DNA from 3 places in the Paenibacillus sp. J22FR83 genome. Region 2 is predicted to be linked to each of the others. Evidence: riboswitches for the same ligand, from Rfam matches in the RefSeq annotation. Region 2 holds a riboswitch; each other region holds the start of a gene.
What was found. A riboswitch is a leader RNA that binds a small molecule or an ion and turns the genes downstream of it on or off. The one in region 2 is predicted to bind cyclic di-AMP.

Region 1 (8,173 bases), on a different contig from region 2:
GCGGATCGCATGGGCAAGCATGAACTTCTGATCATCCGATAAGCGAGAATTTGCAATGTTGGCATCTGAAGTTTGCGCTAATGCGAATAATTCATTGAAATGACCTAACGCATAATGGGCAACGGCCTCAATATTCTTGAATAGACGTGTGTAAGTATAGGATGCATCATGACCTGCCGTTACAATGCCTCCACGGTGGAAACAAATGGCGAAATCATACGAACGTTTCTCACCAGGAGGGGTATCCGCGAATAAAGCTCCAACGGTACCGAGTCCGAAAGTCAAGTTTTCTGCAATTTTCATTTTCAAAATATCTTCAATACTAAAATAAAGTCCTGAACGTACATCAGGATCCTTGGAAACAATCGCCGTAATTCGGCCTTGACCTATTCCCGCGGCACCTTCCATCGTATCATCCAACCTGCGCATCGCACTGTAGGGATCTGATCCCTGATAACCGAAGAATACTCGTCTTGCTGCTGTTCCTTTGGTATTATCCACAGTTATCTTAGCAAGCACTGCGGGAACGAGCGCTAAACGTAACTCCTCATCACTGGCTGTTGTAGGATCAGGTACAGACTGAGCAGGAGATATAAGTGTGAATGTCAAATCCCCAGCTGTCCACGTATCCGTACTGACATTGAATTCTCGCCCAACCTCATCCTGTGCAAATGGGAATACCGTTTTCTTTTTTTTCGGCTTTGGATCCGGATTTTCGATATCATAACGAAGACTTTCGTCCTCACTCACATACTCAAAGAAAGGCAATGCATCATAAGTGCCTCCTTGGGTCGTTTCTAGTCCAATATATATATTTTGCTTTGGCGGACGTGCTTGTTCAAGATCGAACCCTCCGCTCTTGCCTGGAAATCCAAGTGTAAAGCTTGCAAATGCGCCGATTGGCGAATGGTGTGCATTGAAAAAGTGATTCTTCATATCAGGATAATGCTCCTCTCTGCTATTTGCCCTTATTATACAATGATCAAAACCCTGAACCCATGGGCAATATGATCTTTCATTTGGACAAAAGAAACATTTGATTCCTAGCTTTATAAGTGAGATAGTTAGGGTAACGAATAGCATATATCCTCTTCCTAAAGGAGTCTTTATGTATGAAAGTCTTTCAACAAGAATCCTTACCCGCGGGTCTCGATAATGTCGTTCATGGCGGTATGCTGCCTGATGTACAAGCATCTTTCCGGATTTTTGCCGCACATCTTCGCAAGGTTAACGCGCAGTGGTCATTCCCTGAGCATCAACATCCGATGTTTGAGCTCAATCTTGTCTTAGACGGTTCACAACGCATGCGTGTAGGGGACAAGCATTTTGTACAAAAACAAGGCGAATTAGTTTGGATACTTCCGAATGAAGTGCATGCAAGCTTAGGCGCAGTCGACGATGCCACGATGGAGTATGTGTGTGTGCATTTGGAGGTTACTGATCCTTGGTTTCGTCAGCAATTAAGTCAAATTGGGCAAATCGTTCACCCAGCTGGGAGCAAAATGGAGAGCTTACTCCGCCCAATCCTTATGGATCTCGCACAAGTAGCACGAGAAAATACCTCCAGCGGATTGAGTCTGAAATTGCAGACGATGCATGCTTCTTTTCGTATTTTCACCGCGTTAAGCGAAATATTGCTCGATGAGACTGTCGTTTCTTCTTCCCAATCAAGCGATTCTGGCTTAGCTGCACGGCTTGCAGGTTTAATCGAGGCACAAGCATCTACACTGCTGCAAGGGCAGGAAACTTTTCGAATAACACGCATGGCCAAAGAACTCGGTTATAGTCCTGCACATTGCAATCGAGTTTTTCACAAAGCATATGGGGTCTCGCCACGGCATTATTTAAGCACGATCAAACTCCGTCAAGCTAAGCTCATGCTCATAGACCCTACCCTTTCTATTGAACATATCGCCGAACAACTGGGGTACAAGGATTTGTCGCAATTCAGCAAACAATTCAAACGATGGACGAATCTATCCCCCACTGCCTACAGACATCTCTCATGGTGAGAATAGGTTGAGTATTTCTGAAGAAACGCTAAGCTTTATGGTGTCGCGTATCCTATACTCATAGATATTTCTAATGAGCTATGAGATAAGGAGCACTGGATATGCAATTAAATGGATATAAATCCTTGTGGGAATGGAACGGTAACTGGAAGGGGAAATTGGAGCAAATCGTAGAGGCTGGCTATTACGGTGTCGAGTACATACCTCCTGCCGACGCTAAGGATGATGCAAAATTTCGAAAAGATTTGGATGAGATGAACTTATCATTCATCGCACAAGTGGTGACGCGTGGCCCGAATCACATCCAATCATTTCGTGAGCAGGTGCTGCGTGCAGCTGCGCTGCGACCTGATCTGATTAATTCGCACAGCGCTGCTGATCGCATGACTGCTGATGAGCAGCTGCGATTCTTCGATGCGGCGCTGCGTGTCGAGCAAGAGATCGGGATTCCGATCGCACATGAGACGCATCGCGGGAGAGCTTTTTTCACGCCGTGGCAAACGGCGGCCGTGTTGAGGCAGTTGCCGGCGCTTACGATTGGCGCCGACTTCAGTCATTGGTGCGCAGCCTGCGAAAGCATGCCGAGTCCGCAGGACGAGGACGTCCAGCTGAGCCTAGCACGCGCCATCCACATTCACGGGCGCGTCGGCTACCCGGAAGGTCCGCAGGTATCGGACCCGCGGGCACCAGAATTCGCCGAACATGTGGAAACCTTCATCGGCTTATGGCTGTCGATTTGCCAGCACCGATTCCATGCCGGTGCTGACACGTTGACTTTCACGCCAGAATTCGGGCCGCCGCCGTATATGCCGGTACTGCCGTTCACACAGCAACCCGTTTCAGATTTGTGGGATGTGAATCTGTGGATGTTTCGGACGTTTAAAGCGCGGTTTGAGGCGAAGTTTGTGGCCCACGGTCAATAACTGTGCACCACACCTAACAGGGAATTCGAAGAGTTTATTGAAAATGGGATAAGAGCCCAGCACGCATTTGGTTATTAGTCCGAAAAAACCGAACTGCATACAAGGATTTCGACTCTGATGAGTGAATAGTTCGATTTTACCCACCTATTTAACAAGTTTCCGTGCTGACCCGCAGTAAAACGCATTTTAAGTAGGTAAAATCGAACTATTCCCGCTTATCTACGGCATCTGTCCCATTTAAGTAGGCAAAATCGAACTAAATGGAGAATACTCCTCTACTGCGCCATCCCCTGCTTTTCAGCCAACATCTTCAACTGCTCATTCCGATAGTTTAGAAATCGTGTCATATATCTTCGCAATACTACCCGCTCCACGACCCATCCGATCCAGCCTAACGGGGCCTCAAAACTTAATGTATCTTTCATTAATGTTCTGCCACCTAAATCAATGAATTCGTGTTCATGTCGCATGCTTTTGAACGTCCCCCGCAACATTTCATCAACAAAGCGGTACGGTCGAATATAATTTGAGATGAGTGACGTGTGTTTTTGCCTAATGAAGAAATGTCTCGCTTCAAAAGTAACCGTATCCCCTCCGCGAACCATGCCTGATGTTGTTCCAGCTATCGCACGCTCCTTGGTATGTGGCCATACAGTTTGCGTATGGATATCAATATCTGATGCCATGTCGAAACAAACATCTATCGTTGCTTCAATTTCGATTTGTGTGAGTATCTTGATCACTGGATGCACCTCATTATTCATTAACTAAACCTATTAGATTTTTAATTGACGAACGTAGCTTTTACTCTCTTCGATTTCAGAAAATATAAGATCCATACCATACTAACCAATCCTATTAAGATCGACACATAATACGAGTTTGGTATTACATGATAGCGTATTATTACGTATCCTAGAGAGAACACTCTTATTAAAATACAAAGGAGTTCAAACCCAATTATCATCTTATAAGTATAAGCCTGCTTAGTCATAAATAAATAAAGAATCAAAACTGATAGGAGTAATTTTATTATTGTTCCAACATCTATGATGATAAGCATCCCATTTCTTTCTTGAAAATCTCGAATAAATTGGCTAAATCCGTTAATCGTTCCCATCCCATATAAAGTCGCGCTAATTAGTAGTGTTAATAAATAAATAAGTAGCCATCCTCCGACTGGTTTGGAGTAGTTTTCTTCTGCTATAGTCATGCTATCATCTCCATCATCTATGTAAATTCCATATTACAACCTCTCAGATCCAACATCTATAATACTATCACATACAAATAGTAGATGGATTTTTAAAATTACAAAAAACAGCCTCCCACAGGGAGACTGCCATGATCTTCGATTTATACATTTAGTTACTAATAAACTCCTGTACCCACTCACCGTTATAATAGGCAACACCGATTTGAGTGAAGTTCGGGCTTAGAATGTTTTGGCGGTGACCTGAACTGTTCATCCATGCGGTCATGACGGCTTGTGGTGTTTGTTGCCCTTTGGCGATATTTTCACCTGCGTAGGAATAAGGAATACCATAAGCGCTCATCATATCGAAAGGTGAACCGTACGTTGGTGACGTATGATCAAAGTATCCGTTGTTGTACATATCTTTCGCTTTATCCAGCGCCATCGTCGTCAGTGCGCTATTGCTGGTTAGAGGCTTCAATCCTGCCTTCGATCGTTCTTGGTTGACCAAGGTAACCACTTGACTTGCAAAAGTGGACTGAGTCGGTGTTGGCGTAACCTGTGGTTTCGTCACAACGGTTGTGCCCGAGCCTCCAGGAATGTTTAGCTTCATCCCCGACCAAATCACATTGGGATTGGCTACTTGTGGATTCGCCTGAATAAGCGAAGTAAGGCTGACGCCATATTTCTGAGAAATTAACCACATGGTATCGTTCCCCGCTACGGTATGCGTTCCCGTTGCAGCCCACGCTGCGTTTGCCCCCATAAGCACACTCAAACCTAAGGCACCTGTCATAACTAGCTTCTTGTAACGCTTCAAATCAAACCTCTCCTTTTTGCGGCCTGCGAGGTTAGCTGTCGGATTCGGATCAAAGAGTAATCACCCGGTCGCACAACGCGACTTCACCCCAAAGATTGGTTCCCCCGTGCTTCAAAAAAGCTTCGGCCTTCTAAGTTATGGATCCAGCTTGGATCTCAACGATTGTAACATGGGAAATCAGTGAGATCATGACTCAAAATTTACCAACAGCATCACCAACTGGATATCTCCTCCTTTAAACATACAACTTTTCCCATCATCCTGCGTCTAATCAGTAGCTATATAAATTTAGAAAAGGGTGATGAATTTGAAAAAATTTGCCATACAATGCACGTTTGTCATTCTCGGATTCATGTTTTGGTTGTTTCCGTTACTTCCAACACAGGTTTCAGCTAGCGTATCTGTGAAAGCATCTCTGCCCTATTTTTCCGTTCAAATTAATGGTCAGAATATGGATATCGCTCATAGTAAATACCCGTTTCTCGTGTATAGAGACATCACTTACTTACCCATGACGTGGAATAACTTCCAAACGCTCGGCATTGAGTACAACTGGAGTGATGCGGATGGATTGCAAATTTGGTCCAATCGCAACTTCCCTCCGCCTATTCGTCAAACACCACTCGAACAAGATCTAACAACGAAGCGGAATGCAAACAGTTACGTTGTCCAAGTTGCTGATGTGCCGATCACAATGAATCAGATCGAAATCAATAATCGAACAGAGCCCTACCCTTTTCTAACGTATCAAGATGTAACTTATATGCCACTGACTTGGCGATTCGTTCATGATCTTCTTAAGATCGACATCCAATGGAGTGATGAGAAAGGCCTATCGCTAGTTGGCGGACAAAATGCCATCTATTCGATCATCGGTGACGATGATCATTCGTTATATTTCTACTCCTTGCTTAACGCGGACCCTTCCAAATCAATGCTGAAGATGGATAAAAGCAACTTGCAAGTACAATGGAAAAATCTCAAAGAACAAGAACAATTCATCAAAGGCCTATCCACCACACCACATCCATTAGCTGGCCAACCCGTAGAGTTGGTGCGTAAAGATCGTGATTTATACTATGGTGAGTTAAAAGTATACACATTAACAGACGCCGATGTATGGGAAGCGGCTGACTGGGGAGCCCCTGTTCATACATACAAGGCATTCGCTGCAGGCGATAATCGAACGATCTTATCCATTAATTTGACCTTGCCCCTTCCGGTTATTGGTCCAAACTATGGCTCGACTTATACATTTCTCATTCAAAATGGGAACGTGACACGACTCGAGGACTTCAATCAAAAGATTGATCGCGTCATCCCCAATTCTGATGGTACAGTATGGATCGCTTCTGACAGATTGCCTAGTCGAAATAACTATATTGGGGGAAGTGCACGCGTTGGCTTGCTCAAGCAAGATGGTACTGTCCAAATGGTAAACGGATTGCTTCATGAATCGGATGTTATGGTATTAGGTTTAACGAACCTTTCTTTGCCCAATCCAGCATCCCAAGATGGTAGTCTATATATCGTACTGAATGGTATTTCAAATAAGGACTATACTGCGCAAGACACAGCGGGGCTCTATACGCTGAATACGAAATTGGAAACAAAACGATTATCTAACTATGTTTTTGGCGACTATTATTTGGATAAAAACCGAGACATCTTCATTAAGCATCGCAATAATACGATTGAAAACTTGGCTACAGGCGAGATTCGAACGTGGTTTGATTATGAATTAGCTGCTATGAAATAAGAATACTTAGGTTGTAAATCGAAAGAGGCTATTGGATACAGATCCATTAGCCTCTTTACATCTTTCCCACAGATAATGCTTGATACTCCCACAACACATGCGTTATCTCTCGATAGCGTTCCTCATGGCATTGAATAATGACAGCCAACTCGGGTAGTTTCACTTTTTTCCGAAGCACATGTTTAAACACTCTCGTTTGTAAGAACCTCGTGATGCAATATCCTAAAATAAATCCACCAATCGCACACATAACTCCCCAAATAATCGGACCCCAATACAAAACAAAGCCAATACAAATCCCAATTACCGTAAACGCTGTGGAAGTTGCCATCCCCACCTCAAATGCAAGACTTTTCTTATTCGGATTCGAATTGTAATTATTATCGGGTATGTCCATATAATTATCCATCATGACGGTCATAATTTCATTACGAGGTACTCCCATGTTTTCCAGCACGGCCAGAGCTTCTTCTACCTCAATCGAATGCTCAAATGTACTAATAATCAACATGCGGGGCATTCTCCTTTTCAAATAACTGGATTGGAAAATGTGGGTACTTCTCCGTTAAATACTGTTTCTGCTCAATTCGAAAAAGTCTGTTATGATCAATTGCCGTCATATAGGCGTCATACATTGCGCCACAAATGACCGAAGGCATAAATAATAGCCAATGTGGGCTTAAAAGCGATGTTGATTTGGATAGATTGCCAAGTACTAGATAAAGTGCAGCTTCATGTGAACGCGACATGCTCATATAGACAAACCACCAGAACACCCCATAGAAACCTAAGCCGATTCGGTTATTGTAGAGTTGCCCTAGACCAGGAAAAGCAAAGGAACTAATCAGTGCGGCCCATGGCCTCTTGCGACCGATATTCGTGATCGTCCACGGTTTCATTAGATTGGAAGTAAGCTTGGCTCCCTCCAGTTTGGCCAGATGATATTGTTTATTCGCATGAATGGCTTTGATATAACTATCCCAAATTGAAAATAAATAAACGATAGCATAAGCAAATGCCCATCTCGGTTCAATAACTTGTGTTACCATGTCGAATTGTCCACTGAAAGAGTAATAGATCGCCTCATTAATTCCAGCAAGTGAGTTGATAGCCACTTCCCAAGCTGACAACAGGAATCCGCGAATAAATTGATGGAGCAAGAAATGTCCAAATCCTGGAAACGACGCTGACCACCACGCAATAATCTTCGGGTCCTGCCAACGCAAGCTGCTTAAACCGTCCTGACTTAATAAAGCTTGGTGCCTCCGAGGCGTCTGGGATTGTACAGTGCTCAAGTTCGATTGATTCTCCTTATCAATTGGTTTGTATAAACAAATTTTTCCCAGTATTCCATCAGACTAGTCGAATTTATTTATATGTAGTTTTAACAAATATTCCCAACATGCATGATTTTAAAACCTTACAGTGAATGTAGGATTTCACCTCTCCACGTGATTATTAGGA
Region 2 (8,173 bases):
GCTTCCATATCAAGACGCATTGGAGTTGTGCTGGATGGCATTCATGCACTGCTTGTTGGATTACCGGACTTTTTCCTGATCGTGCTCATTCAATTGGCGGCGATTTACGCAACGAAGATCCTCGGACACTATGTACTGCTAATCGTTCAAGTAGGTGACAGAACGCCATTCCTCATTCCTTTTTTGACGATTGCACTGATTCCGTCGGTGACGATTTATGGAACGCTTCGCGTTGCGATTACACGGGAATTGGGGCAAGATTACGTTGTTACTGCACTAGCCAAAGGATTGACGCGGCGCGAAGTGCTCTTCTCGCATGTGCTTCGGAATGTGCTCGAGGATGTGTTGGCGATTCTGCCAAGAGCAACGACATTAGCCCTTGCTAGTATGGCCGTTGCGGAGGCGATTTGTGGCATTGGGGGCTTAGGTGGCTTCATCATTCTGCCGATCTATCAGGGGATTACTTCCATGTCCGCTATCTGTGTGGTGCTGGGCGTAGTAGCCATGGCTTTTCATATCCTGTATGCGCTGCTGCGAAAACGGTTCGTGGTACGTGCGGAGGAGGTGGTGAGACCATGAGAAAACGTCGTTCTACCGCTTTTTATATATCCATCGCAATCTTGGCGCTGTTCCTGCTGGTGATGCTGTTCGGGTCCTGGTTGAAGCCGCATGGCATCTCGCCAGAGGATAAAATCAACATGATTCAGTATCAAGAGGACGGCAAAACCAGATATGCCATCCCGCCATACGCACCCAATAGTACCTTCCTACTTGGAACCGATCACCGTGGATTCGACATGCTCAGCCTATTATTAAATGGGTTAAAATACACATTAGGCACGGCGCTTGGTCTGACCTTGCTTCGTTTTATCGTGGCGTTGCCCTGGGGCTTATGGAGCGGGATGACGAGCAGAGGGCGTGGCCTTCTCCGTTCCTTACAATGGGCGGTTGCGGCGGTGCCGGCTTTTATTTTCCTCTATCCGCCGCTAGCGGGGATGTATTATGGGCTAAGGCTCGATCTGGGAGCCAAAGCAGATCCGCACAATAAGCTGCTGTTCAGCATCACCTTCGTTATCTTAATAACCCTGATCGGCATTTTCCCGCTGGCATATCAGATTGCAGATCGGACACGCTTTTATAGTGGCAAAATGTTCATAGAAGCCTCCCGCCTCATGGGCGGTTCGTTCTGGCATCGGACGCTTCGGCATATTTTCCCTTCGATGCGGAATGAAATGATGTTCACCTTCTTAAGCGAGTTCATGCAGGTGTTGTTCCTGTTGGGGCAGCTAGCCGTATTCAATATCGTGCTCGGTGGAACAGAGACGATCGGCGACGAGGAAGCCGGCTTCCAGATCACCATCAGCACCTCAGGGGAGTGGCTGTCACTGATCGCCTACGGCGCACGTTATATACGTCTGCACCCGTGGATCATACTGAGTGCGGGCACAAGCTTTGCGTTGTTATTCCTTTCCCTGCAATTTTTCCTGAATCAGCTCAAGCGCCTCTATGGCGAAGAACGCCAGCTGATGTAATAGAGTCGAGTGTCCATCTGAAGGGTGGGGCTCGGCTTTTTTTGTTGGTCGTGTAGAAAAAGAGGCGCTACATAACAATTAACTGGAAAATCTACAGCTATTTTCGAACAAAATGGACGGAATTTACAAATAGATGGATTTTATCCCGTTATTTCTCCCGGATTTGCCTGATATGCCGGAAATGGCCATAATTAACTGTACATTTTCCAGCTATTCTTCAAAAGAAGCCAAATCAGGGCAATTTAACTGGAGTTTTTCCATTTATTATTGTGGAAGCCCCTCAAATCTAGCTACTTTTACACACCAATCCTCCCTCCCAAGCCACAATTCCTCGCCCCCCACCAATCCTCCCTCCCAAGCCACAATTACCCCCACCACATCACCTCCCGCCCCCTAGACGCTAATCTACCGCTTGAAAAAACGGGATCAACAAGTCGCGAGTACACTAGGAACACAATTAATGTTACAATGGTACACATTATGTGTTATAATACCTTAAAAGGAGGCGGACGAACCATGGAGGACAAACAAGACAAAACGAAACGACTCTCGGTTTATTTGCCTGAGAAAGTGAAATCCGAGTTAGAACAGATGGCGGATGATACGGGGTTATCGATGACCCAGTTGATTGTCATGGCGACGCAGGGGCTGCTTGCTAACTATGCTGCACAGGGTGGCGCGATTTTTGCGGATCTGTTGTCAGCGCGGCATCGTATTCTACACGAGGTGAAGGAGAAGCAAGCGCTTCTTGATCAGGAAAAGCTGAACATGCAAGCTTACTACGGCGCGCGAGCGGAGGAGTATGAGCGGATTTATCACCGGGAGGATGCGGATTATCAGCAAGAATTGGCGCTTCTGTCTAATATTCTGAAGGGGCAGGTAGAGGGGCACCGCGTGCTGGAAATTGCTTGCGGCACGGGCTACTGGACACACATTGCCGCAGAAACGGCGACAAATCTTGTTGGCGTGGACATCCGCCCAGAGGTGCTGCGTATCGCGGAGTCGAAGACATGGCCGAGGGGGAATGCGTCCTTCAAGGAAGGAGACGCCTATGAGCTCTCCGAGATAGGAGGAGAATTCGACTTCGGGCTGGCGAACTTCTGGTTTTCGCATATTCCGCGGAATCGAATCGAGGGCTTTTTACAAGGTTTCCATGAACGGTTGGGCAGCGGGGCTCAGGTGTTTATCGCAGATAATGTGTATGTGCCGGGCAGGGGCGGTGAGCTTATCACCCTAGAAGATAGCGAAGACACTTACAAAAGACGTGAATTAGCCGACGGATCCAAGCATGAAATACTCAAGAATTATTATAGCTACGAAGAGTTAAATGATATTTTCCGACCCTTGTCGCAGCATTTGCGCATCTTCGTGGGAGCCAGCTTCTGGTACGTCAGCTATACGATTAAATAGCTCTGACCCATCCAACATGGGTATGATGCATATAATAAAGGAGGCCATAACCATGAGTGTAACATTCCATACGACGGTGATGAAAGCCCATAATAAAAATGCCACGGGGATCTCTATCCCCGAAGAGGTCATGACGACGTTAGCAGGGGGCAAAAAGCCAAGCGTGTCCGTGACGCTGAACGGCTACACGTACCGGACAACCGTCGCTGTCATGGGCGGTGAATACCTAATCCCGCTGAGTGAAGCCCATAGACAAGCATCCGGCTTGAAAGCGGATGACCCTGTTGAGGTAACGTTGGCGTTGGACCTAGTCCCTCGGACCGTGGAAGTTCCAGCCGACTTATCTTCAGCGCTATCTGAAGCGGAGGGCGCCGTACAACGTTTCGAAGCCCTCGCTTTCTCCAAGCGCAAAGAATTCGTCCGCCAAGTCGAGGACGCGAAGACACAAGAGACGCGCCTACGCCGGATTGCCAATGTTGTTTCGCAGATGAGCAGCACTTAGCGGTACATTATTACTGCTTAACACTTAGTGTCCTGATGTGAACTTCAGTCCGAGCACACCGACCAGAATTAGGACCATAAATAAAATCCGAGTCAAACTGATCGGTTCATCGAGAAATAGCGTACCAATGATAATCGCGCCGACTGCTCCAATGCCGGTCCATGCCGCGTAGGCCGTTCCAATGGGAAGGGTTTTCGTTGCTACAGCTAAGAAATAGAAGCTAACAATCATGCCAAGAATCGTAACAATCGAAGGGACAAGTCGTGTGAAGCCATTGGAGAACTTTAATGAGATCGCCCATACGACTTCAAATACACCTGCAATAGCTAGAAATAACCATGCCATCATGAACACTCCTTTATAAGAGGATATAGTAATGTCAGTGCCACAAAAAAACAGAGAAAAGCCCGGGAATATCGCACGAATGCGATAGACTCCCGGGCTTTTCTCCCTCCGTGACCACAGCATATTTGCTGTGTGTTTTCCCTTGGACCAGCCGACGGTAAGACGCCGCGGAACCCTAGAAAACGACATGCCGTTATTATAGGCTCGCTAACATGCGATGTCAAGTTACACATTTTGACTGCTGCCTGTTTAGCTTGTCCCTATTCCTCTAGCGCTATGTTGTTCAATGCCAAATGCGCACGGAACATAGCCATCGTATCAGGATGCTCTTGTTCGGGCACCCATGTTGCGGAATCCCAGATTTTAGACAATTTAAGGGCGCGACTGCAGTGGACGAAGCATTCCTGCACCTCAACGCCGACCGCGGCGATTGGCGATTTGCCATTAAGCTGCATAGTCGCAAGGAGTTCCTCATCATTCGTCAGCCAAGCGCGTCCATTGACGCGAAGTACGTTCTCAACGCCAGGGATGATGAAGATGAGGCCTACTTGCGGGTTGGCCAGTAGATTATACATTGAATCGACTCGGCGGTTTCCCAGTCTTTCCGGATAAACGAGGCGGTGATTATCGAGAATGCGAACGAAGCCGGGGCTATCGCCGCGCGGGGAAACATCACATAATCCATTCGCACCCGAAGTGGATAAGAAGAACAAAGGTGATTTGGCGATGAACGCTTGGGCGTGCTCGTCAATTTGATTGATTACTTTATTTTGTACGGCAGGATGAGGCTCTCCGATTATAGCTCTAATTTCATTGATGGAACGAACGATGCCGGGAAATGGGGGTGAGGTACTGTCTTGTATGTTGTCCATGCGTTCTTTTCCTTTCTCGAGGCCAGGAGGCCCTTATTCAAAATATCATTGCGGAACATAATAAAATCGGCTGTATGTCTCCGTGGGCTCCCGCCTTCGCAGGAGGGCGGAGCCGGTTATTTGGTGTTTCCTAGTATACGCCGATAGCCTCGTTCCAATGAATGAAGCCCTGCAAGCCGCTCTTACGAGCAAAGCTTGCAGGGCTTCATTCTGTGCCGAGAATATTACTTGGATTCAGCAGTTAGTTGATTGTAAATATCATCCCATAGAACTCGTCTGGCTGATACGTACCGCTTCGCATAATAGGATTCGCTCAACTTATTCTTAACAACACCTTGATTGGTAGCGGAGTGAACGAATTCACCATTACCGAGGTACATCCCTACGTGAGAGATACCGCTGCCATCTGTGTTGAAAAATACAAGATCGCCCTTACGAAGATCACTTTTGTCAACCCAGTAGCCTTCACTGTTTTGTGATTTGGAGCTGTGTGGAAGATCGATGCCGAACTCATCGAACAAGTAGGACGTGAACCCAGAGCAATCGAACCCTTTGAGTGTCGTTCCTGCCCATTTGTAAGGAGTCCCAACAAGGTCGTTTACCGCTTTATCCATATCGGATGCTGCGAAAACGCTTCCTACACTTACGCTCAAAAACAAAACAAGACTAAAAATAAGACCAACAACTTTCTTCAACTGCTTGTCTCCTTCCGGTGCCTACGAGGTTAGCTGGAGGGTTCGGTTGAAGGTTCCCTATGATCCCTGTCTTGCAAGATCAATTCACCCGGAGTGGTTCCCCCGTTTCCCCAAAAACTGAGGAATTCGGCATGAAATATTTGGTTTTTTGATGCTAATATTTTTATTTCGTCATAATGTTTGAAATTCCTCTTTTACGGGTACATAAATAGGCAAAAAAATAGTCTAATTGTTCGGAAAATAGACAAAAAAATCCCCATTCTCAAAGAGAAGGGGATAATGCTTGTTTATTCACTTTTTTGCCCGATATTAATTGGATATTTTGGCTGAAAGTAGCTGATATTGGGAAGATATGCCCCAAATTTGGATGAATATATGAAAGAGTGGGTAGAGTTGATAAATGATTAGGGCTACTAGCCCTGCCCATAGATATGTAGCTGTGACTGTGACCCCTGCCAAAAGCCATGTGAACAACAATAGGATAATGGCAAGTCCGATAATCGGCAGCGAATTACGAAAGAAAGAGAAGAGGGTTGATAAGATCCCTAGCTTGGCTGCAATAGCGAATTGCACGTACATAAATAGAAGCTGCAAGAGAAAACCGTAAAGCATCAGGCCAAGTATCCAAGGAAGAAGCTTCATTACAATTTGTTCGTAGGAACCACTATGCCCTAGCAAATAAGACGCTTTGGGAATAAGCCAAATGAGTGGAATCAGCGTTAGCGCCATGCGGATCAGATATACGAGCAGGAAAGGGAGCATGAGCTGCTTCATCCCGCGAAAGAAGCGATAACCAGCATTCTGGTGAGAGTGGGTAAGCGAATAGTAAACACCGCCATTGAAGAGAGGCGTCAACAACATCCGAACACACAAGAGGGCAGCTAACCACCATAAATAGGAATGGCTGAGATCTGTTTTAATTAATTGGAACTGGCTTTCAGCTAGAAAAATCTGCAATGCCTGCTTGGGCTGCTCAGCGCCAGGGAACCGATGCATGAGGGGGATGAGTATTCCCTGTACGAGTTTATACAGGAGAACACCCCAACCCATCTGATATAGGAACAAAATGATCGTGGCAAAGGGCTGCGCCATTGCTGCCCTAAAGCCTGATTTGATATAGGTGGCCAACGAGGGTCCCTCCTCAGTGTATGTTATGAGACGTAAGCCAAGTCCTCACCAGGCAACTGAGCCAAATACGGCTTGTAGGAATTGAATAATGCCGAGATTCCAGCGGATTTGCCACTTCGTATTTAATTGTGTTTGATAAAAGTTGTTGATGTGCTTATTTTCGAGAATCAGCGTGTACTTAGGATCAATGCGCACCCAATCGACAGGGGAGGCATGGATCAATTTGAATTCGATACTACCTTCCTTGCCATCCCATGTTTTATCTAGCGTAGTGCCATCAGCGAAGTGGAACTGAATCGGCACTTCCTGTGAGTTACCGCCAAGCTTCACGATACGGACCGTACTTTCGTAGGTCTCCGAACCCTTGGTGCCCTGTGGCTGAACGTGAACACTCTCGACGGAATAATCTATCATCAGATTGCCGTAGACATATTGATTAAAGAAGTCGTCCCAATCTGTTTTACTAATCTCCTCCACGACCTGTTGGAAATCTTTCGTAGACGGATGTTTGAACTGCCACTTCTGGAAGTAAGATTTCATGATGCGATCCATCGTCTTGGTACCGACTTGCGCCTCAATAGCTTTGAGTACGAGCTTGCCACGCGTGTACACATTTTCGGCATATTGGTCATGCCCTGTATACGCCCATGCTTCTTTCTGAAGTCCATTGGGTGAAGTGATATAACTGGATTCGACAGGTAAATTAGGTACTTCCCCGTATTCGGCTTCCATGACTTTATCCTCTGCATAAGAAGTAAAGCCTTCATCGAGCCATGCTTCTTCGAATTCGTTGCTGGCAACCAGTCCATAGAAGAATTGGTGGCCGATTTCATGGACGACGACGCGTTCCAGTTCTAAGTCTGGATCTTTGTCGCTGGCCCCCCATGCGGTGACTAAGGTTGGATATTCCATACCGCCAGCACCATTCCCACCAGGAGGAGGGACGACGATGGAGAGGGTCGAGTAAGGATACGTTCCGTACCATTGACTGTAGCGGGAAAGTGCTTTTTTGGCCGCATACATATACCGATCCTTCAAGTTTTGATGGTTTGGATCCAGATACAATTTGATTTTGACGCCTGGAATTTGTGGTGTAGAGAAGGGTTCTTCCACGTAGACGAAATTAGGAGAAGCCGACCAAGCAAAGTCATGCACGTCCTCGGCATAGAACTGATATGTCTTCGTGCCCTTGTCCGTCACAGCAGGTTTAACAGGAAACCCTGTAGCTGCCACCGTATAATTCGCGGGTACTTGAATTTTCACATCATACATGCCGAAATCGGCATAGAACTCAGAATTCCCATGGTATTGATGGAGATTCCAACCAGGCTCGGCTCGTCCCCTAGTCCCCTTGCGCTCATAAGCGGCAACCTTCGGAAACCATTGACCAGCCATCACGAAGTCACCGACATATCCCATCCTGGCAAAAGCTGCAGGCAGCTTAACAAGAAATTCGGTTTTGATCGTTACACTTTCCCCAGGCCCAACAGGTTTGGTTAACGGTATTTTGAGCAGCGTGTGGTCATCCTTATTACCGTCATCTGGTTGAACGAATGACATTCGTTTGGAGAGATCATCACCCGCGTCTGATTTCACGGAGAGCAGCTCCATACTGCCAGTACTCTCTTCTTTCGCTTCATCTTCTCGCAGCTTTCCGCCAGATTCACGCATGAACGTCGTTTTCTTCGA
Region 3 (8,173 bases), on a different contig from region 2:
CATCTCGAAGCCAGACTTCTTCTCCTGCATCTCCTGCATGATGCTTTGTGCTAGCGATTCGATTGCAAGCTTGTCTTGCAGCGGACATTTGATGATCAAATAGGCTTGCTCGAAAAGGGGCTGGAAAATGTCCCGATACGCATCATTGACTGAAGCCATATAGCTTTCATGAATATTTACGATGAGCCGCTCATGCTTGGGCATTTCGGTATTCGTCGTCCGATGAAGGATATTCGGAGAAATGATGACGATATCCCCCTCGTCGATGATCATTGTCCTGTCTTTTATAAAAAAAGTCCGTTTGCCGGACATCAAATAGAATATTTCATAGGTGCTATGAAAATGGTTGACTGGCATGTTGTGACTTAACGCCTTCCGATAAGATATGGAGAAGGAACCCTCACGGTTATTAAATTGAAAATCGCTCATCCTTGCTCCGCCTCTCATCTCATTTGCCATTTATTATACGCCTCTGCCGTTAGACTGCAAGATATAAGAAGAAATTTAGTTTTTGCGCAAAAAATGTACATATTCCTCTGATAAGATAAGCTTAAGTACACGAAGGAGGAATGAACCCGAATGCAAGCTTCTGAACGTAATATCCAAGACAGCACTACTGCCACCCATCATGTAAAATCCCCTATTCAGTGGGCGGAGGCTGCGTGTGAGGCACTGATGGCCAAATTTGAACCGGAACAGCTTCCCCCAGATCGTTTCCACTATCATCAAGGTGTTTTTCTATCTGGTATGGAGAAATGCTGGCGGGAAACGAACGACGATAAATACTATACGTATATCAAGCGATGGGTAGATAGCCAGATTCTCCCTGATGGCAGTATTAAGAAATACAACCCAGAAGAATTAGATGATATTCAGCCTGGCGTGCTGCTCTTCAATCTGTATGAGCAAACTGGCGATGAACGATATAAGAAAGCCTTGCATACGTTGGTTCCCCTTTTAAAAGCATGGAAAACGAACCCATCTGGTGGCTTCTGGCATAAGGAACGTTACCCGAATCAAATGTGGCTGGATGGCTTATATATGGCTGGGCCGATTGCTACGCAGTTCGGTAAAACCTTTGGCGAAGCCGACTATTTCGACATGATGACTTATCAAGCGATCCTCATGGAGAAGCATACCAAGGACCCTAACACTGGCCTGCTGTATCACGGTTGGGATGAAACCAAAGCTGCTGCTTGGGCTGACCCTGTAACAGGCTTGGCACCGGAATTCTGGGGCCGCGCAATCGGTTGGTATCCAGTGGCATTGCTGGAAATGTTCGAATATCTTCCTGCGGACCACAAAGACAAAGCCGAATTGACGAGCATCCTTCAAGACCTGCTTCTGGCCTTGCTTCCCTATCAAGATGCCGCTACCGGCTTATGGTATCAGGTTGTCGATAAAGGCGACATGGCGGACAATTGGTTGGAAAACTCCTGCACAGCTCTGTATGTACACGCTATTGCCAAAGCCGTGCGCTTCGGGTATTTGGATCCTAAGTACTTGGCCTATGCGTGGAAAGGATACCAAGGGGTCATTGATACCCTGAAGTTCGATGAGAATGGTCACGTCATCATTGGCCAGATCTGTATCGGTACAGGAATAGGCGACTACGCCCACTATATCGCCCGTCCTACGAGCGAGAACGATTTGCACGGCGCTGGCGCTTTTATCCTTATGTGCGTAGAAATGAGTCTAGCTGCCCAAGCGTGACAAAAGAAAAACCAGTTAGCATCCCAAATGAGGATTGTTAGCTGGTTTTTTTGTAGGTGTATATCGCGGCGGCTACTTCAACTGCTGCTGCTACTTCTGCGGCTACTTCTGAATTCAACTGCCACTACAACTACCTCTTAAACCAATACCGCCTTACTTTCCCCGCCGCTCCCAACAAATGAAATGGATTTTATGTAGCTAATTTTGCCGATTTGCTACAGTTGCGAGCAATAGATGGATTTCCTACAGCTAATTTCGGCGAAAACCCACTAAACGGACAAACTCGCCCAGATTAGATGTACTTTTTCCATCTAATCGCAAAATCACAGGTGATATGGGGAATTTAACTGTAGGTTTTACAGTTAATTGAAAGCTAGCTACTTAACTGACGCTATTTCTACTTCACATGATGCCCCGCTACACATGCAAATCACGTTTGCCAAAAGCGGCATACGTGACCACGGTCAGGCCGACGATGACAACTGCCGAAATGATGACATAGACAGCATCAAACCCGCCGCCATACATGATATTCTTCGCCTCATAAAATTTAAACGGCGTTACATATTTCAAGAAAGCCAGCTTACTATTGAAGTCAATGGCAATGGACAGGATGAAGGTAATGAGCATGAAGCCTGTTGCGAGTGAGGCTGCCCTTTTGGCGTTTCGATACACGGCTGCAATAGATGTGCCAATGACCAGGAAGAGCATCTGCACAATCAACATCCCCAGCATGACGATGGAAATATCTCCACCAACGGCCTCCCCTTTGCTATAAGCGCCAACAATGCATATACTCGACAGCCAGGACACGAGGTTAAAAATAAGGATGTTCACGAAAGCGCTTAGCAGCTTCCACGTGACGATGCTGTGCCTCGACAAAGGCTTCACGAATAGAAACTCTGCCGTCTTATCCCGCTCTTCCTTCGCAATAATATTGGCGCCAAGCATTGCCGCATGAATCGTTGCCATCAACAAGAAGTATAGCACTAGGATGCCGAAATAGCCGCTGGCTTTCGATAAATCTAACGCGCCACCGCCCATAATGACTTGGAGGGACTTCGGCATTTCTGCCATCAGATCATTAATCTGTCCGTTCGTCGCCGTTGCTTGGTACTTGTTCATGCCACTTGCGACTAAAAAAATGAGCCCAAGACTCCAGAAAACCATTGATTTCCGATACGTTTTCAGTTCTCTCCAGAACATATTCACTTCTCGTTCCCTCCTCTCACCTACGTTTATACGGCATGAACGTCTTTTCTCGTGTAAATGAAGTAGCTCACCGTAATCGAAACAACGATAATCGCGATAGCTGCAATGACATAGGGCGTTTCATAACTTGCATTTGTAAGCATGTACGTCCCGCTGAAGTATTTGAATGGGGAAAAATACCGCTTAGCGCCCTCCCCATCTACGGCAACGATCATGCCGATTACGAAAAAGGCAAACACCGTACCAAGACTGACGGATAAAACAGCTTTTATTTTTGAAAACACAACCGAAACAACGAATCCCATCGCTAGAAACATCAGCTGGATAAACAGTAATGTACATGAAATCAGTAGAAAGATGCTCCCATCAAAATCGACCGTCTTGACTTGAAGCGCCATCATATAGGCTGCCCCGATATAAACCACACAAGTAATCGCTAAGGAAGCAACAGCCGCTAATAGCTTGGAAGTCACTATTTTCGTCCGCGTTACAGGTTTCGTAAGCAGAAAGTCTGCTGTTTTCTCACGAACCTCCTTGGAGAGTATCGACGCTCCCAACACCATGGCCTGAATAGCTCCGCAAAGCGTAATGTACATAAAGATGTACATGTAGAATCCAAGCAGGGTGCCAAACGTTTCGATTTGAATACCCAGCGCTTTCCTAACCCCCTCTGGGTACCCTTCTAAGACGGAAGAGAACTGTGCAAAATCTTTGGAAACCGAAGGAAAAAGGGATAAGAATAAGACGATAACAGCAAGTAAGGAGCACGTCCACGTGATCGTGGATTTACGATAAGCTCGCAATTCATGCAGGAAAATATTCATGCCTTTAAGCCTCCTTCTCATAGTAATGCATAAAGATCTCCTCTAAATCAGGCTCTTCGATCCATAGATTCGCAATGTCGATATCGGCTATTTTTCTCATGACTTGATTAATATTGCCTTTGAATAAGAAGCTCGTCGTCTGACCTTGGACTTCAATGTTGTTGACCCCGGGCATCCTGAAGAAATGGGGGTCGAGCGCTTGCGCCGTGTCAATTTTAAAACGCTTAAAATTGTTTTCTTTTAACGTGCTAATCTTCTCAACGGTTACGATTCTACCTTCTTTAATGATCGCAACACGATCACATAGCCGCTGTACTTCGCTCAAAATGTGAGAGGAAAAAAGAATCGTCGCTCCCCTTTTATTCTGTTGTTCGAGCAATTCGAAAAACTTCTGTTGCATAAGCGGATCCAGCCCGCTCGTCGGTTCATCCAGGATAATGAGCTTAGGGTCGTGCAGCAGCCCTTGAACAATGCCCACTTTCTTCTTATTTCCCAGAGATAGATCGTCAATTTTCTTCGTCACGTCCAGATGCATGATCTCGGCAAGCTCTTTAATTCTTTGGGTGCAATCTTTCTTGTAAAAGCTAGCCGAATACTTAAGCAGGTCAATTACTTTCATGTTGTCATAATAAAAAACTTCCGATGGTAAGTAGCCGATTTCCTTCTTAATTTCTGGCGCAAACTGGATGCAGTCCTTCCCGAAGATCTTGGCACTGCCGCTAGTTGGAAAAATCAGAGATAGCAGCGTTCGAATTGTGGTCGATTTCCCCGCGCCATTCGGTCCAATAAAACCGAAGATCTCCCCTTCTTCGATGGTAAAACTAACATCAGTGATGCCTCTTGCATTCCCATAAGTTTTGGTCAAATTGGTGATTTCAATTGCATGCATGGCACGGCCCCCTCAAATTTGTAAGGTTAAAAGCAAACAAAAAGAAGCCCTAAGCATAGAGAATCTCTACGCTCGGGCTTCTTCACATAAGAAGGCGAGTGTGCGGTTCTCTCTCAATGCACTACGAGGTTAGCTGTCGGATTCGGACTTGAGAGCGTCCTACCTAATGCTTGCGAGCATCAGGATTCACCCCATGAAGCCATGTGTTGCTTATACGGCTTCGGTTGGTTCCCCCGTTTCCCAGTTGGGAATTAAGTGGTTTAATTTTACAGAAAATCAACTTGTCGTAATGAATCTTACGCCGATCTGAACCGAATGTAAAACCTAGATTCACCTTTAATTTATGCAGATTTGACTTTGGTAGTCGATGAAAGCGCATACATTTAATGGTGACGTTGATTATCCTATATTTTGCTAGTTATTACGTGTGATACAACCGCCGATACTCTTGTGGTGTCAGCCCCGTGTGCTCCCGGAATCGAGCAATAAAATAGCTGCTCTGGGAAAAACCGATATGCTCGGCCACTTGCTTAATGGTCCATTCGGTAGACATAAGCAGTTGTTTGGCTACAACAAGACGGCATTCAAACAGCCACACCATCGGAGTCCGCCCCATCACTTCATGAAACATTCGACTAAAATAATACGTACTGAAGCCAGCCTGCTCGGCCATCTGCAGGAGGGTTAGTGGCTTCGTGCAATGCGTACGAATATATTCAGCAACCTCTCTCATCCGCGCACGCTTATCTAGAATCGTGACCGTACCATGCGTCTCCGCACGCAAGGCAAGCTCAGCCATCAATTCATAGAGCTTTACCGCCAATTGCACCTCATTTCGATTATGGGGAGATGCCTCTTCCAATAAACCCACGGTCAGTTGTTTCAGCTTGGAGGCATCGCTATACGTAAACAACCACACTGCTGAAGTACCTTGATCATTCAACAGTCTGTCGAGTCCCTCACCCGCAAGGTGTACCCAAAAAACTTGCCAAGGATCATTCGGATCCGATCGATACTCTTGCTCAAGGCCCGCTCCGTAATAGAAGCCCTGCCCTGCTTCCAGGCCGAATTCCTTCCCGTTCGCTTTGACATATCCCTTACCGCTTAACACAATATGCAAGTTTGCTTGTTGCAGCTGCCCCTTAGACCTCCGCTCTTGATGTTCTGGAAATTCTGCATATTGACCGATCATATCCGGATACACCGTATAGTGTTTATACATCGGCTCTGGTAATACATAATGAATTCGCATGTGTCCTCCGATGCGCAAAAATCTGATATCTCGAGCAAAATGATGTTATATACATAATATTACAAAGCAATATAATGAGTACATAAAGAATTTTCAATAACAAGAAATTAGTATACCTTATAGGAATGGGGATGTTACAAGTCATGGAAAAGACGATTCCTGGCGAGAAATTTGATCTAGGCGTATGCTACTACCCTGAGCAGTGGCCAGAGGCTATGTGGGCCGATGATTATACGAGAATGCGAGAAATCGGTTTTACCATCGTGCGGATGGGTGAATTTGCATGGAATTTCTTTGAACCCGAAGAAGGGGTATTCGCCTTTGATCTGTTCGATCGGGCGATCGATCTGGCTCACGAACATGGACTACAAGTTATTCTTGGCACTCCCACGGCTACGCCTCCCGCTTGGATGACCTTTAAATATCCCGAAATCTTGAATGCCACATTCGAGGGTGTGCAGTATCAGCACGGGCTGAGACGTCACTACAATTACAGCAGCCCTATCTACCGCGACTATTGTACGAAAATAACTAAGGCTATGGCCACTCATTATGCGAACTACCCAGGCGTAGTTGGCTGGCAGATCGACAATGAACTTAACTGCGAAGTCAACGTCTTCTACGCCGAGGCCGACCACAAAGCTTTTCGGGCATGGGTGCAGGAGAAATACGGTTCCTTAGACGCGTTAAATCAGGCTTGGGGAACTGTCTTCTGGAACCAGAGCTACTCCAATTGGGAGCAAGTGCACTTGACTCGCCCTGCGCCTAGCGAATCTGCAAATCCGCATCAAGCGCTGGATGAAAAACGTTTCATCTCGGATAACACGATCTCCTTTGCCCGTGTGCAGGCTGACATCTTACGAAAGCTGGCACCCAAGCAGTGGGTTACAACGAATGGGATGTTTGGTCATTTGGATAACCATGCTATGACGGATGAGTTGCTAGATTTCTATTCTTATGACTCGTATCCGAACTTCTCAACCATTTGGAACGATGCCAATCGCGAGAATCCTCTTCTGGATCGCAGCTATTCCAACCAGCTCACCAAAGTGCGTTCCATCTCCCCTACCTTCTGCATCATGGAGCAGCAGTCAGGCCCTGGCGGATGGGCGAACCGGATGGGACAATCCTCACCTAAGCCAGGCCAAATGCGATTATGGACGTATCAATCTGTTGCTCATGGAGCGGACATGGTCTTGTATTTTAGATGGCGAACCGCAACATTCGGCACCGAAATTTACTGGCATGGGATTAACGATTATCACAACCGTCCTAACCGCAGAGTGGCTGAAGCTACAACAATTAGCCGGGAATTGGGCAAAATCGGAGAGGTCATTGCTGGGTCCCGTTTCACAGCGGGTGTAGCCATTTTGCACGATTATGACAATGAATGGGACGGGGAGTTCGACATTTGGCACGGTCCTCTGACGAAAGAAAGCGAGTATAGCTGGGGGAAAGCGCTGCAGTTCAGCCATATTCCATACAACTATTTGTATGTGCAAGAGAAGACTACTTTGGCAGACCTATCGCGTTACAAAGTGCTTATCTACCCTCATCCTGCCATCATGTCGGAGGCAACGGCGGAGCTGCTTAAGCAATATGCAGCAGGGGGAGGCAAGCTGATCTTCGGAGCTCGCTCCGGTTATAAAGACCAACGCGGTCATTGCCGAATGACGCCATTCCCAGGTCTCGTCGCCGAACTGTGCGGCATAACAGTCGAAGACTTTACGCTCGTATTGAATGAGGCAGCGACACCTCATATGCGCTGGATCGATGGCGGAGACGAAGCCAGTACGCCTGCCCGGCTGTTCAACGATATTCTCCACCCCGAGAATGACAGCGTACAGACCTTAGCCGTGTTTGACGGCGACTATTATACCGGCAAACCGGCGCTCACCCGCAACCCTTACGGCAGCGGAGAAGCCTATTATTTCGGGGCTGCGTTCAGCCGCGCAATAGCGGATGGCTTGATCCGCCGCCTCGGACTTGCGCCTGCTACGGCAGGTTGGGCGGAGCTGCCGCCGGAGGTGGAAGTTGCGATCCGCGTGAAGCAGGATCGTCGCTTCGCCTTTATCCTGAACTACACCAGCCAACCAGTCAAAGCTACTCTGCTGGAGGAGCTGGAAGACTTGTTGGAAGGTGAGAGGGTTGGCGTTGGGGAGCTGGAGATTGCTCCTTATGGTGTGAAGGTTTTTGCACTGTGAGATAAGGTGTTCAAATAGCGGGAGTCCACAGTCACTTGTGTGTTTGGCTCGGATTAGCGCGTGCTGTCCGCAGGTGCAG

Region 1: another riboswitch for cyclic di-AMP. It lies ahead of AC58PV_RS09540 (CAP domain-containing protein); the one in region 2 lies ahead of AC58PV_RS29110 (C40 family peptidase).
Region 3: another riboswitch for cyclic di-AMP. It lies ahead of AC58PV_RS12910 (ABC transporter ATP-binding protein); the one in region 2 lies ahead of AC58PV_RS29110 (C40 family peptidase).

The regions. Positions count from the first base shown of each region.
Region 1 covers NZ_JCAUAM010000004.1:218,873-227,045, reverse strand. Annotated here, with positions in the region: gene AC58PV_RS09565 (glycoside hydrolase family 52 protein) at 1-936, opposite strand, end outside; gene AC58PV_RS09560 (helix-turn-helix transcriptional regulator) at 1,113-2,012, shown strand; gene AC58PV_RS09555 (sugar phosphate isomerase/epimerase family protein) at 2,114-2,935, shown strand; gene AC58PV_RS09550 (SRPBCC family protein) at 3,211-3,678, opposite strand; gene AC58PV_RS09545 (DUF2569 family protein) at 3,720-4,148, opposite strand; gene AC58PV_RS09540 (CAP domain-containing protein) at 4,300-4,950, opposite strand; cyclic di-AMP (ydaO/yuaA leader) riboswitch at 4,956-5,088, opposite strand; gene AC58PV_RS09535 (hypothetical protein) at 5,258-6,709, shown strand; gene AC58PV_RS09530 (hypothetical protein) at 6,765-7,220, opposite strand; gene AC58PV_RS09525 (hypothetical protein) at 7,207-8,004, opposite strand.
Region 2 covers NZ_JCAUAM010000020.1:107,408-115,580, forward strand. Annotated here, with positions in the region: gene AC58PV_RS29080 (ABC transporter permease subunit) at 1-579, shown strand, start outside; gene AC58PV_RS29085 (ABC transporter permease subunit) at 576-1,532, shown strand; gene AC58PV_RS29090 (methyltransferase domain-containing protein) at 2,049-2,942, shown strand; gene AC58PV_RS29095 (YdeI/OmpD-associated family protein) at 2,995-3,444, shown strand; gene sugE (quaternary ammonium compound efflux SMR transporter SugE) at 3,469-3,789, opposite strand; guanidine-I (ykkC/yxkD leader) riboswitch at 3,877-3,979, opposite strand; gene AC58PV_RS29105 (MSMEG_1061 family FMN-dependent PPOX-type flavoprotein) at 4,050-4,661, opposite strand; gene AC58PV_RS29110 (C40 family peptidase) at 4,886-5,356, opposite strand; cyclic di-AMP (ydaO/yuaA leader) riboswitch at 5,360-5,498, opposite strand; gene AC58PV_RS29115 (hypothetical protein) at 5,666-6,484, opposite strand; gene AC58PV_RS29120 (M1 family metallopeptidase) at 6,530-8,173, opposite strand, start outside.
Region 3 covers NZ_JCAUAM010000006.1:167,714-175,886, forward strand. Annotated here, with positions in the region: gene AC58PV_RS12890 (helix-turn-helix domain-containing protein) at 1-429, opposite strand, end outside; gene AC58PV_RS12895 (glycoside hydrolase family 88/105 protein) at 580-1,713, shown strand; gene AC58PV_RS12900 (ABC transporter permease subunit) at 2,131-2,919, opposite strand; gene AC58PV_RS12905 (ABC transporter permease subunit) at 2,952-3,749, opposite strand; gene AC58PV_RS12910 (ABC transporter ATP-binding protein) at 3,754-4,638, opposite strand; cyclic di-AMP (ydaO/yuaA leader) riboswitch at 4,742-4,906, opposite strand; gene AC58PV_RS12915 (AraC family transcriptional regulator) at 5,060-5,890, opposite strand; gene AC58PV_RS12920 (beta-galactosidase) at 6,034-8,094, shown strand.